Marinobacterium aestuarii: one gene and its partners. The protein of the gene in region 2 interacts with the protein of the main gene of each other region in a pairwise test. Links are inferred from orthologs where the notes say so. Each region holds a gene or a part of one and is shown on either strand. Other genes may lie near its edges.

Evidence for each region.
Region 1: the proteins of groL (region 2) and A8C75_RS14570 interact in binary tests that used the Escherichia coli proteins (3 or more experiments, as listed by UniProt). The link is inferred for Marinobacterium aestuarii from one-to-one orthologs.
Region 3: the proteins of groL (region 2) and grpE interact in binary tests that used the Escherichia coli proteins (3 or more experiments, as listed by UniProt). The link is inferred for Marinobacterium aestuarii from one-to-one orthologs.

The regions. Positions count from the first base shown.
Region 1 is NZ_CP015839.1:3,333,007-3,336,859, reverse strand. The notes cover bases 545-3,342. They hold A8C75_RS14570 (DeoR/GlpR family DNA-binding transcription regulator), read left to right. Parts: upstream 545-1,448; coding sequence 1,449-2,237; downstream 2,238-3,342. Other genes in these bases: rhaS (rhamnose ABC transporter substrate-binding protein), read left to right, coding at 2,295-3,290; A8C75_RS14575 (bifunctional rhamnulose-1-phosphate aldolase/short-chain dehydrogenase), read right to left, coding at 545-1,237. In the rest of the region: more of A8C75_RS14575, read right to left, coding at 1-544; A8C75_RS14560 (sugar ABC transporter ATP-binding protein), read left to right, coding at 3,375-3,853. UniProt on the Escherichia coli protein: Represses ulaG and the ulaABCDEF operon. Two ulaR binding sites have been identified in each promoter.
Region 2 is NZ_CP015839.1:1,338,321-1,342,329, reverse strand. The notes cover bases 776-3,729. They hold groL (chaperonin GroEL), read right to left. Parts: upstream 3,098-3,729; coding sequence 1,454-3,097; downstream 776-1,453. Other genes in these bases: A8C75_RS05945 (co-chaperone GroES), read right to left, coding at 3,158-3,451; A8C75_RS05955 (ABC transporter substrate-binding protein), read right to left, coding at 776-1,044. Outside these bases: more of A8C75_RS05955, read right to left, coding at 1-775; A8C75_RS05940 (FxsA family protein), read right to left, coding at 3,768-4,009.
Region 3 is NZ_CP015839.1:551,261-555,247, forward strand. What follows is about bases 1,056-3,987. They hold grpE (nucleotide exchange factor GrpE), read left to right. Parts: upstream 1,056-2,198; coding sequence 2,199-2,777; downstream 2,778-3,987. Other genes in these bases: recN (DNA repair protein RecN), read right to left, coding at 1,056-2,012; dnaK (molecular chaperone DnaK), read left to right, coding at 2,898-3,987. Outside these bases: more of recN, read right to left, coding at 345-1,055. UniProt on the Escherichia coli protein: Participates actively in the response to hyperosmotic and heat shock by preventing the aggregation of stress-denatured proteins, in association with DnaK and GrpE. It is the nucleotide exchange factor for DnaK and may function as a thermosensor.

The DNA of each region.
Region 1 (3,853 bases), 2.0 Mb from region 2 along the record:
GTTCCGGCAGCCCCATGTACTGGCTGACGCCGGATGCGCCGCGCATCACATTGATGGCATTGACGTAAAACTCGCCGGCGATGCGGGCGGTGGCCTTGTCCTTGGCGAAGGTCAGCATGCCGACACCGGGAATCAGGTAGACCACCGGGTTGGCGTCGCGCAGCGCCGGGCTGTTGTCGTGCTTGCAGCGCTCATAATAGGCGGCATAGTCGGCACGGTAATCGGCGAGCTGGTTATCCAGGCCTTCGATGACGGCGTCCAGATTGTCCTGTGCCGGATTATAGGCCAGTACCAGCGGCTTGATCTTGGTGCGCAGAAAGTGATCCGGGCAGGAGGTTCCCAGCTCTGCCAGGGGTTCAAGCTGGGCGCTGTTGACGAACTCCAGCACCTCGGCACTGTCGTTGAAGTGGCCGATCTGGCGCTGCTTTTCGCTGCTTTTGCCGCGAATGATCGGCATCAGCTGGCTGGCGATACGCTGGCGCTCAATCTCGCTCAGAGACGGGTGGCTGGCACCGCCGAAGGAGGCGCGACCCTGCAGGCGGTCATCCAGCCAGGACTGGGCGCGGTTGATCATCTCCAGTGATACTTCATAGCATTCCCTGGCGCTGTCGGCCCAGGTAAAGAGGCCGTGGGCTTCCAGTACCACGCCCTTGAGGTGCGGGTTTTCACGGGCGATCTTTTCCAGTTCCAGTCCCAGCTGAAAGCCGGGCCGGCGCCAGCTGAGCCAGCCGATATCGGCGCCATAAATGGTTTCGGTCAGTTCGCGGCTGTTCTTGCTGGCGGCGATGGCAATCACGGCATCGGGGTGCAGGTGATCGACGTGCTTGTAAGGTACATAGGCATGCAGCGGCGTGTCGATGCTGGCGGCACGGCTGTTGAGGTTGAAGGTGCAGTGTGCCAGATAGGCCACCATGTCATCTTCGTGCTGCTCGCCCTGGTAGAGATTCTTCAGGGCCTGCAGTTTGTCCATATAAAGGGTCGCAAAGCCCGCCAGATCCATGCTGCCGATATCGCCGCCCGAGCCTTTGACCCAGAGAACCTCAGTGGCCTGGCCGCTGAGTGGGTCGGTGCACGCTATCTTGGCCGAGGTATTGCCCCCGCCGTAATTGGTCACGCGCATGTCGGACCCCAGCAGATTGGAGCGGTATTGCAGCAGCTCCGGTTCCGTCAGGCTGGCGGCTTTCTGATCATCCCACTGATTGGGGATCTGGCGAAGGGGGCTTTCAAGTGCGGGCATGGCGGACAACCTCTTTTCTATTAATTATTAGCTGAAGCAAGCAAAACTTGTCACAATCGTGACGGGTTTTGCGTTATTGGAGTTATTTGATTGATATTGACGGTTTTGAATTTATACCAGTACACATTTCTAGTCAATAGCGATCATTATCAATCATAATTTGCTTGCAATAGCCTTTTTGATACGCCATATTGATCGACAAGGACTGATTATGCACGAACGTGAACGACATAGAATCATCCTGGCCGAGGTTGCAGAGAAGCCGGTGGCAACGGTCAGCCACCTGGTGGAGCTGCTCGGTGCTTCGGAGGCGACCATCCGGCGGGATATAAGCTTTTTGCACAAGGTCGGCAAGTTGAAGAAGGTGCGCGGCGGGGCTGAGTCTTTGCACCCGCCCACCACCACCAGCCTGGCGGGAAGGCCCTTCGCCATCAGCCAGACGATCAACGCCAAGGCCAAGCGCCTGGTGGCCAGGGAGGCCGCGGCACTCTGTGAAGAGGGGGAGTCGATCATTATCGGTGGTGGTTCCACCGCGTACATGATGGCCGAGTACCTCAAGAACCGGCAGCTGCATGTGATGACCAATTCGTTTGTCATCGCCGACTACCTGCTCAAGCACAGCAAGTGCAGCGTGACCTTGCCGGGCGGCAAGGTGTATCGGGAGCAGAATCTGATTCTGAGTCCGTTTCCGGAAGATGGCTCGGCCAGTTTTTATGCCGCCAAGATGTTTTTCGGTGCCCAGGGCGTGGGTGCCCTGGGGGTAATGGAAACAGACCCGCAGATAGTGCAGGGCACCACACGTCTGCTGCGCCAGGCCGAACAACGGGTTCTGCTGGTAGATAGCAGCAAGTTTGCCCAGCGCAGCAGTCTGATTGTATGCCCGCTGACACAGCTGGATATCGTCATTACGGATGCAGGAGTGGATGCCAAAACACAGAAGCTGATTGAGGATACCGGTTGCCGGCTCGTGATAGCCCGGGCCGATGCAGCCAGCGGATAAGAATCGCCCCACGGGCGACTGTCGTGATAACAACAACAAGCGAGACGGAGACCTGATATGCCTTTTAAAAAATTAGTGGCCAGCGCCCTGGTGGCAGCAGCAATGGCAAGCAGTGGCCTGGTACAGGCTGATTCGGTGCGCATTGGCCTGGTGGTCAAAGCGCTGGGGATCGGCTTTTTCGAGGCCGCCAACGAGGGGGCTCAGGAGGCCGCCAAGGAATTGGGCGATGTGGAAGTCATCTATACAGGCCCCACCTCCACCACCGCGGAAGGCCAGATCGAGGTGATCAATTCCTTGATCGCGCAGAAGGTGGATGCCATTGCCGTATCCGCCAATGATACCGATGCCCTGGTACCTATTCTGAAAAAGGCGCAGCAGCGGGGTATCAAGGTGGTGTCCTGGGATTCGGGTGTCGCGCCAGACGGTCGTCAGGTGCATCTTAATCCTTCCAGCAATGCACTCATCGGCGAAATGAACGTCAAACTGGCGGCTGAAGCTGTGCTCGCCTCGGGTGCCGAGCAGGGCGATATCGCCATCCTCAGTGCCACGCCGACCTCGACCAATCAGAATATCTGGATCGACGAAATGAAGAAGGTGCTGCCGCAGTACCCGAACCTGAATCTGGTCACCACCGTCTATGGCGATGACCTGGCGGACAAGAGTTACCGCGAAACCGTGGGTTTGCTCAAATCCTACCCCAACCTGAAAGCCATAGTATCACCGACGTCGGTGGGCATCGTGGCCGCTGCGCAGGCAGTGCATGACCAGGGCCGGGCCGGAGAGGTCTTTGTTACCGGTCTGGGTCTGCCCTCTGAGCTGGCCGGGCATGTGGATTCCGGTGTAGTGAAAAGCTTTGCCATCTGGAACCCCATCGATCTGGGCTACGCCGCCACCATGATTTCCTACAATCTGGTCAAGGGTTCCGCGACCGATTCCAGCGTTGGCATGGGCCGAATTGGTACTGCGAGCCTTGATGCAGACGGCAGTGCCGCCATGGCCGAGCCCTTCATTTACAACGCCTCCAACGTGCATGCGTTCGCGGATATTTTTTAAGTCCTGGCGTGCAGCAGGGCCCTCAGGGGGCCTGCTGCACCCTGCACGTTTCTTGTCCCGTGTTACCTATAAGAAGAAATCACCATGTCTGATTCCAACCCCTTGTTTTCCTTGCGGGGCGTCAGCAAGTCCTTTCCGGGTGTCAAGGCGCTCGATCAGGTACAGCTGGACCTCTATCCCGGCCAGGTAACGGCGCTTATCGGCGAGAACGGTGCCGGCAAGTCCACCCTGGTCAAGACCATGACCGGTATCTATCAGCCCGACGCCGGCGAGTTGCGCTTTCGCGGCGAAGCCATATGCCTGGATACGCCGGACGCGGCGCGCCAGCTCGGCATTACCGCCATTCATCAGGAAACGGTGCTGTTTGACGAGCTCAGCGTCACCGAAAATATCTTCGCCGGCCACTACCTCACCAAGGGGCGCTTCAAGCAGCTCGACTGGGACGCCATGCATGCACGTGCGGGCCAGATACTGCAGGATATTGAAGCTCCTGTAGACCCTCAAACCCGCCTCAAATACCTCAGTATTGGTCAGCGCCACATGGTGGCCATTGCCCGGGCGCT
Region 2 (4,009 bases):
ATACCCCGCCTCCTGCATCAGCTGCTTGGCTTTTTCCAGGTCATAGCGCGGCTTCAGGGCCGGGTTGTGGCCCAGGTAACCTTCGGGGCTCAGCTGCGCCGCAGTGGTGGCGAAGCCCTTCATGATCTTGTCGACGATGCCCTGCTGGTTGATCGCATAGTTCACCGCCTGACGGACACGCACATCCTTGAAGGCTTCGACCCGCGCCTGGTTCAGCTGGAAGGTGATGATGCGGGTACCGCCCATGGCCACCAGGTTCGTCCGGTCGCTCTTTTCGATACGATCCAGGTCAGTGGGCGGCACCGGCGCGATGAAATCGACATCACCGGACAGCAGCGCGGCGACGCGGGTCGGTGCCTCCTTGATCGGAGTCAGTACTATATGGTCGACGTTGCCCGGCGACTGCGTATCCCAGTAATCCGGGTTGCGGTCAAACTCTACCTTCACGCCCTGCTCGCGGCTGCTGATGGTATAGGGACCGGTGCCAGACAGGTGGCTGGATGCAAAGGAATCGCCGTGCTTGACCAGCAGGTCCTTGGGCTTGCCGTTTTCGTCGGTACCGCTGTAAAAGGCGCTGTCCATTGGGAACAGGTAGGTGGCGTTGTTCAGCACCAGCGGGAAAGGCTTGTGGGTCACCAGGTCGATGGTGTAGTCGTCAACCGCCTTCACTTCCTTGAACGGCCCGAAGATGCTCTTGAAGTCGGCGGACTCCTTCAGACGATTGAAGGTAAAGACCACGTCCTTGGCAGTCATCGCGTTGCCGCTGTGGAATTTCACGCCCTGGCGCAGGTGAAAGCGCATCGTCAGGTCATCCACGCGTTCCCAGCTTTCAGCCAGACGGGCCTCGAAGCCCAGATCCCTGGACCAGCGCACCAGCGGGTCGAACGTCATGTGGGACAGCTGCAGGGTACCGCCGGAGAGCTGCTCGTGCGGATCCAGCGATACCGGGTCGGCATCGTAGGCCATTTTGAGGGTCGCGGCCTGAGCGCTCATCAGCCCCAGGCTCAGCATGGCGCCGGCCAGAATCGAAACGGTCTTATTCATCGTGTATTCCGTATTTATTGTTGTGTCGTAAAGCTGTTAAACGCGTTCAAGACTAGACGATAGGCTGCGCAGCACCAATCGAAATACCGACTAGGCCTATACGCCATACGCATACTCATGCGTATGGCGTATCAGGGTCCAATGAGTGAACCGATAGCACTAAAAGCAGGAGACATCGAAGTGACACTTGACCAGGGTGCAATATCACCGATCATGCCTGTTCCTGGGTTTTGGCATCCTGCGTCGCTCAACCTCCTGCCTCCCTGCAATCGTGCACATCAGCGTGCGCGCTGGATGACCAACCCCGCGGGTTGACAGCCATTGCCCTAAACGCAAAAACCCCGACATAAGTCGGGGTTTTAGCGTGCGACCCGCCTGGCGGCGGGTCAAGGGAGCCTGGGCAGGCTGCTTACATCATGCCGCCCATGCCACCCATTCCACCCATGCCACCCATATCAGGCATGGACGGCTTGTCTTCCGGGTGATCAGCGATCATGGCTTCGGTGGTGATCATCAGACCGGCAACAGATGCCGCCGCCTGCAGCGCAGAACGTGTCACCTTGGCCGGATCCAGGATACCCATTTCCAGCATGTCGCCGTATTCGCCAGTACCCGCGTTGTAACCGAAGGCGCCAGTACCTGCACGAACCTTGGAGACAACCACGGAACCTTCTTCGCCGGCGTTCTCAACGATCTGGCGCAGCGGAGCTTCCATGGCGCGGAAGGCCAGTTCGATACCGACAGTCTGGTCGTGGTTGATGCCTTCCAGGCCCTGTACGTTGGACAGAGCGCGGATCAGTGCAACACCGCCGCCAGGAACCACGCCTTCTTCAACGGCCGCACGGGTTGCGTGCAGGGCGTCTTCAACGCGGGCTTTCTTCTCTTTCATTTCAGTTTCGGTGGCAGCACCGACCTTGATAACGGCTACGCCGCCGGCCAGCTTGGCAACACGTTCCTGCAGTTTTTCGCGGTCGTAATCAGAAGACGTTTCTTCGATCTGAGCGCGGATCTGCTGTACGCGAGCCTGGATATCAGTGGCTTCACCAATACCGTCAACGATGACGGTGTTTTCCTTGGTGATGTTGATGCGCTTGGCCTGACCCAGCTGTTCCAGCGTGGCGGTTTCAAGGCTCAGACCCACTTCTTCAGCGATCACGGTGGCGCCGGTCAGGACAGCGATGTCTTCCAGCATGGCCTTGCGACGGTCACCAAAGCCCGGTGCCTTGACGGCAGCAACCTTGACGATACCGCGCATGTTGTTGACAACCAGAGTTGCCAGCGCTTCGCCTTCAACGTCTTCTGCAATAATCAGCAGCGGACGGGAAGACTTGGCAACCTGCTCCAGAGTCGGCAGCAGATCACGGATGTTGGAGATTTTCTTGTCGAACAGCAGGATGTAAGGGTGATCCAGGTCGATCGACATGTTTTCCTGGTTGTTGATGAAGTACGGCGACAGGTAACCGCGGTCAAACTGCATGCCTTCAACAACGTCCAGCTCGTTCTGCAGGCTGGTGCCTTCTTCAACGGTGATGACGCCTTCCTTGCCAACGCGCTCCATTGCCTTGGCAATCAGCTCGCCAACATCGGTGTCGGAGTTGGCAGAGATGGAACCGACCTGGGAGATGGCCTTGGAGTCTGTGCAGGGCACAGCCATTTTGCGCAGTTCTTCAACAACGGCAATAGTGGCCTTGTCGATACCGCGTTTCAGGTCCATCGGGTTCATGCCGGCAGCAACGGATTTCAGACCTTCGTTGACGATCGCCTGAGCCAGAACAGTTGCAGTGGTAGTACCGTCACCGGCAACGTCGCTGGCCTGGGAAGCGACTTCCTTGACCATCTGCGCGCCCATGTTTTCGAAGCGGTCTTTCAGCTCGATTTCCTTGGCAACGGATACACCGTCTTTGGTGACCAGCGGCGAGCCAAAGGATTTTTCCAGTACCACGTTGCGGCCTTTAGGGCCCAGGGTCGTTTTTACAGCGTCAGCCAGGATGTTGACACCCTTGAGCATGCGTTTGCGTGCATCATCACCAAAACGTACGTCTTTTGCAGCCATTGTCTGTTAATCCTATACAAAGCGTTATAAATCGGAAATCAACGGGGTCAAGCAGGCCAATCAGCCTTCGACCACACCAAAGATTTCGCTTTCGTTCATGATCAGCAGCTCTTCGCCGTCAAGCTTGACAACGTTGCTACCGGAGTACTGGCCAAACAGAACGACGTCACCTTCTTTAACGGTCAGTGCTTTCACATCACCGTTGTTCAGCGTGCGCCCTTCACCCACTGCAATTACAGTTCCACGGTTCGGCTTTTCTGCAGCAGAACCCGGCAGAACGATACCGCCAGCGCTGGTGGTTTCTTCTTCACTGCGACGAACTACAACTCGGTCGTGAAGCGGACGAATTTTCATCTGTTCTACTCTCCTGATCTTATTAGGATCCAAAGCTATTGTTTACAGAGAAAGGACAACAGGCCATCTGCTGCCCCAGATACTGGATGTTCAGGATAATGGGGGCGGGGAAATGCATTTCAACAGCACCAGCAAAAAAATTTGAAAAATTTCTGCCCTGCATCCTCTGCCCTGCAGCCCAAAGCCCCGCACTCACCAGCCCCCGAAAGCAGGGGCCAGAGCCCCAACGACAACAGGCGCCAGCGGCGCCTGTATAAGGAAGGACGAAAACATGGGGTCACCCGTAGTGACTGGAGAGCCGCTGTGCTGGAGTCGCTTAGTCGTCTTCGCGGCGGTACTCGCCATCGATGGTATCACCCTTGCCATCGACACGGGGGTCGGGCCGGGAGTTGCCCGGCCCCGGTGGAACCTCGGGGCCCTCAAAGGGAGAACGACGGTGGGACGCCGCCACCAGGGTAAAACGACTCACCAGCGCTTTTGACAGCAGCTGGCGGGTAAAGGGAATCAGGCAGCAGAAGCCGATAACATCGGTAAAAAAGCCCGGCGTGATCAGCAGCG
Region 3 (3,987 bases), 790 kb from region 2 along the record:
AGCGGTCGCAAGAGTTTGCTAGACGTACTAGTGTACTGCTTCGCCCTAATGGGTGCTTATAGAGCCCGCCAATGCGTGTCCGGCAAGGCGCCGTTCGCCGGTAATAGTGGGGCTCTTGCCAAGAGCGGCAACACAGCAGGGCGCGAATTGGCGCGCTCCCTGCGGGCGAGCCGCCAGAAGGCCGTCCGCGGTGTTGCATTTCCTCGACATAGCCCACTATGCCTTCGAAAATGCGCCGTGCGGCCCACCTCCTGGCGACTCGCTAAAAGCGCCTCTAAGAGCGAAGCAGTACACTAGTTACAAAAAAAGCCGGTGAAAGCCGGCTTTTTTGCGTCTGCAGCCTCCTAACCGACCCCGAGCATTTCCCGCGCATGGGCGACGGAGCGCTCGGTAATGTCGATACCGCCCAGCATGCGGGCCACTTCCTGCACGCGATCGTTGCTGTCCAGGTTGCGAATGCGGGTGTGGGTATGCACATCACCGGCAATCTTGCTGACGAAGAGGTGCTGGTGTCCCTGGGATGCAACTTGTGGCTGGTGGGTTACGCACAGGATTTGGGCGCGTTCGCCGAGCTGGCGCAGCATGCGACCCACGACTTCGGCTATGGCGCCACCGATGCCGACATCGACTTCGTCGAATATCAGCGTAGGTGTGGCGGAGGTCTGCGCAGTGATGACCTGAATCGCCAGGCTGATACGGGACAGCTCGCCGCCTGATGCGACCTTGCCAAGTGGGCGTGCGGGCTGGCCACGGTTGGCGCTGATGAGGAATTCCACCTCTTCCAGCCCGTGTGTCCCCTGGCGCTCTTGCGGCAAGGGACTGAGGCTGACTTCAAAGCGGGCGTCATTCATGCCCAGCTCGTGCAGTTGTGCATCCACGGCCTTGCCGAGCAGTCGTGCCGCCTTTTGCCGGCCGCGACTCAGGCGTGCAGCTGCCTTGCTGTAAGACTCCCGGGCGGCGGTGACCGCCTGGGCAAGCAGGTCGAGCTCCTCATCGGAGCGGCTCAGGGAGTTGAGCTCCTGCTTCAGTTCGCTGTGAAAGCTCACCAGCGCTTCGGGTTTGATGCGGTGCTTGCGTGCTATGTCATAGATGCTGGAGAGGCGCTCTTCGACGTCCTTCTGGCGCTGCGGGTTGACCTCGACGCGATCCAGATAGTGGCGAATCTCCTGGCTGGCTTCCTCTATCTGTATCTGTGCGCTGCCGAGCATTTCGGCGGCCTGCTGCAGGGCCGGCGACTGAACATCGAGCGAGTGCAGTAGTTGTTCGCAGTGCGCCAGCAGGCTCAGGCAGTTGGCTTGTTCGGCGTCGGCGGTGAGTTCCAGTAGCTGGTGTCCGGTGTGCAGAATGTCATCGGCGTTGGCCAGGGTTTTCTGCTCTTCTTCCAGTGCGCCGAGTTCATTGTCCTGCAGCCCAAGCTGATCCAGCTCGTCGGTTTGGTAGCTGAGCAGCTGGATGCGGGCGGCCTGTTCGGCACTCTGTTCGGTCAGGCTGCTCAGTTCCTGGTCCAGCCGGCGCCAGCGCAGGAAAGTGTCGCGTACCTGGCCGGCCTGTTTGCTCTGGCCGGCATGTTCATCCAGCAGAGTACGGTGGTAGTCGCGCTTGAGAAGGCGCTGGTGTTCATGCTGGCCGTGAATATCCACCAGATGATTCGCCAGGGTACGGATGGCCGTGACCGGGCAGGGCTGACCGTTGATATAGGAGCGTGAGCGCCCTTCACGGGTGATCACCCGGCGCAGGATACAGTCGCCATCCTGGTCGAGATCCTGCTCCTGCAGCCAGGCGGTGGCATCGGGCAGGCCGCTGATATTGAAACTGGCGATGATTTCGGCGCGCTCGGCGCCTGTGCGTACCACGCCTGTTTCGGCGCGATCACCCAGGGCCAGGGCCAGGGCATCGAGCATGATGGACTTGCCGGCCCCGGTTTCACCGCTGACAACGGTCATGCCGGCGGCAAGTTCCAGGTCCAGACTTTCGACAATGGCAAAGTTGCGGATCGTCAGCTGACTGAGCATGATGGTGTTTTACCTGTGTTTTCATACAGTGTTTTTACTGTATAGGTCATTTCCATTGCCGTTGCAATCTTCGATGCATCGCGTAGCAAATTTTTTCTGTGGTAGCGGTTGAATCACCGGCGAATAACCCCATATACAGCAGCAGTAATGTTTTCAAACATCTTTGCATTGAGGTGGGTAACAGGAATGGCAGAGCAAGAGAAAAATCCGGCGGATGAAATCCTGGAATCGCCGGTAGCCGAAGAACAGCAGACAGACGCAGCCGCTGCGACAGCGGATGCCGCAGAGCTGCCTGATGCTCAAACCCTGGCTCAGGAACTCGAGACTGTCACCACTGAAATGGATGAGTTGCGCGATCAGCTGCTGCGCACTCAGGCCGACTTCATGAATGTTCGTCGTCGTGCCGAGCAGGATGTGGAAAAGGCGCACAAGTTTGGTGTCGAGAAGTTTGCCAACGAAATGCTGCCGGTGGTCGACAGCCTGGAGCGTGCGGTTGAGACCTTCGACAAGGAAGACGCTGCTACTCAGGCCATCCGCGAAGGTGTCGAGCTGACGCTGGGCATGCTGGTCTCGGGTCTGAACAAGTTCAAGATCGAGTCTGTCGATCCGCAGGGTACGGCCTTCGACCCGGCTCTGCATCAGGCCATGTCGCTGGTGGATGCGCCTGATACGGCGCCCAACACCGTGGTCGCGGTGGTGCAGAAAGGCTACACCCTCAATGGTCGCCTGTTGCGTCCGGCGATGGTCATGGTTTCGAAAAGTTAAGCAGAGACTTTAGGGGCCGGCGCTTGAAACGGCGATATTCGGCCCTATATAGAACTGCAAGCAAGTTAATCGGATTTCGTGCCTTGCAACACAGGCACCGCAGAACTGGAGCAAAGACACATGGGTAAAATTATTGGTATCGACCTGGGAACCACCAACTCCTGTGTGGCGATCCTGGATGGCGACAAGACTCGCGTGCTGGAAAACGCCGAAGGCGACCGCACCACGCCGTCCATCATTGCCTACAGCGAAGATGGCGAAATCCTGGTAGGGCAGCCGGCCAAGCGTCAGGCTGTAACCAACCCGACCAATACCCTGTTTGCCATCAAGCGCCTGATCGGCCGTCGTTTCAAGGACGATGTCGTACAGAAAGACATCAAGATGGTGCCGTACTCCATTGTCGAAGCCGACAATGGCGACGCCTGGGTTGAGGTTAAAGGCAAGAAGATGGCTGCACCCCAGGTGTCTGCCGAAATCCTGAAAAAAATGAAGAAGACCGCCGAAGACTACCTGGGTGAAGCGGTGACTGAAGCCGTTATCACTGTACCGGCCTACTTCAACGATGCTCAGCGTCAGGCGACCAAGGATGCTGGCCGTATCGCCGGTCTGGACGTCAAACGCATCATCAACGAGCCGACTGCCGCTGCCCTGGCCTACGGTCTGGACAAGGGCAAGGGTGACCGCACCATCGCCGTCTACGACCTGGGTGGTGGTACCTTCGACGTTTCCATCATCGAAATCGCCGATGTTGATGGCGAGCACCAGTTCGAAGTACTGGCTACCAACGGTGATACTTTCCTCGGTGGTGAAGATTTCGACCTTAAGCTGATCAACTACCTGGCAGACGAGTTCAAGAAAGAGTCCGGCATCGACCTGCACCACGATCCGCTGGCGCTGCAGCGCCTGAAGGAAGCCGCCGAGAAGGCCAAGGTTGAGCTGTCCTCTGCCCAGCAGACCGACGTCAACCTGCCGTACATCACCGCAGATGCTACAGGCCCCAAGCACCTTAACGTCAAGGTAACCCGCTCCAAACTGGAATCCCTGGTTGAAGACCTGGTTAAGCGTACCCTTGATCCGTGCCGTATTGCCCTGAAAGATGCTGACCTGAGCGCTTCTGCTATCGATGAAATCATCCTGGTGGGCGGTCAGACCCGCATGCCGATGGTGCAGAAGTCCGTTGCCGAGTTCTTTGGCAAGGAGCCGCGCAAGG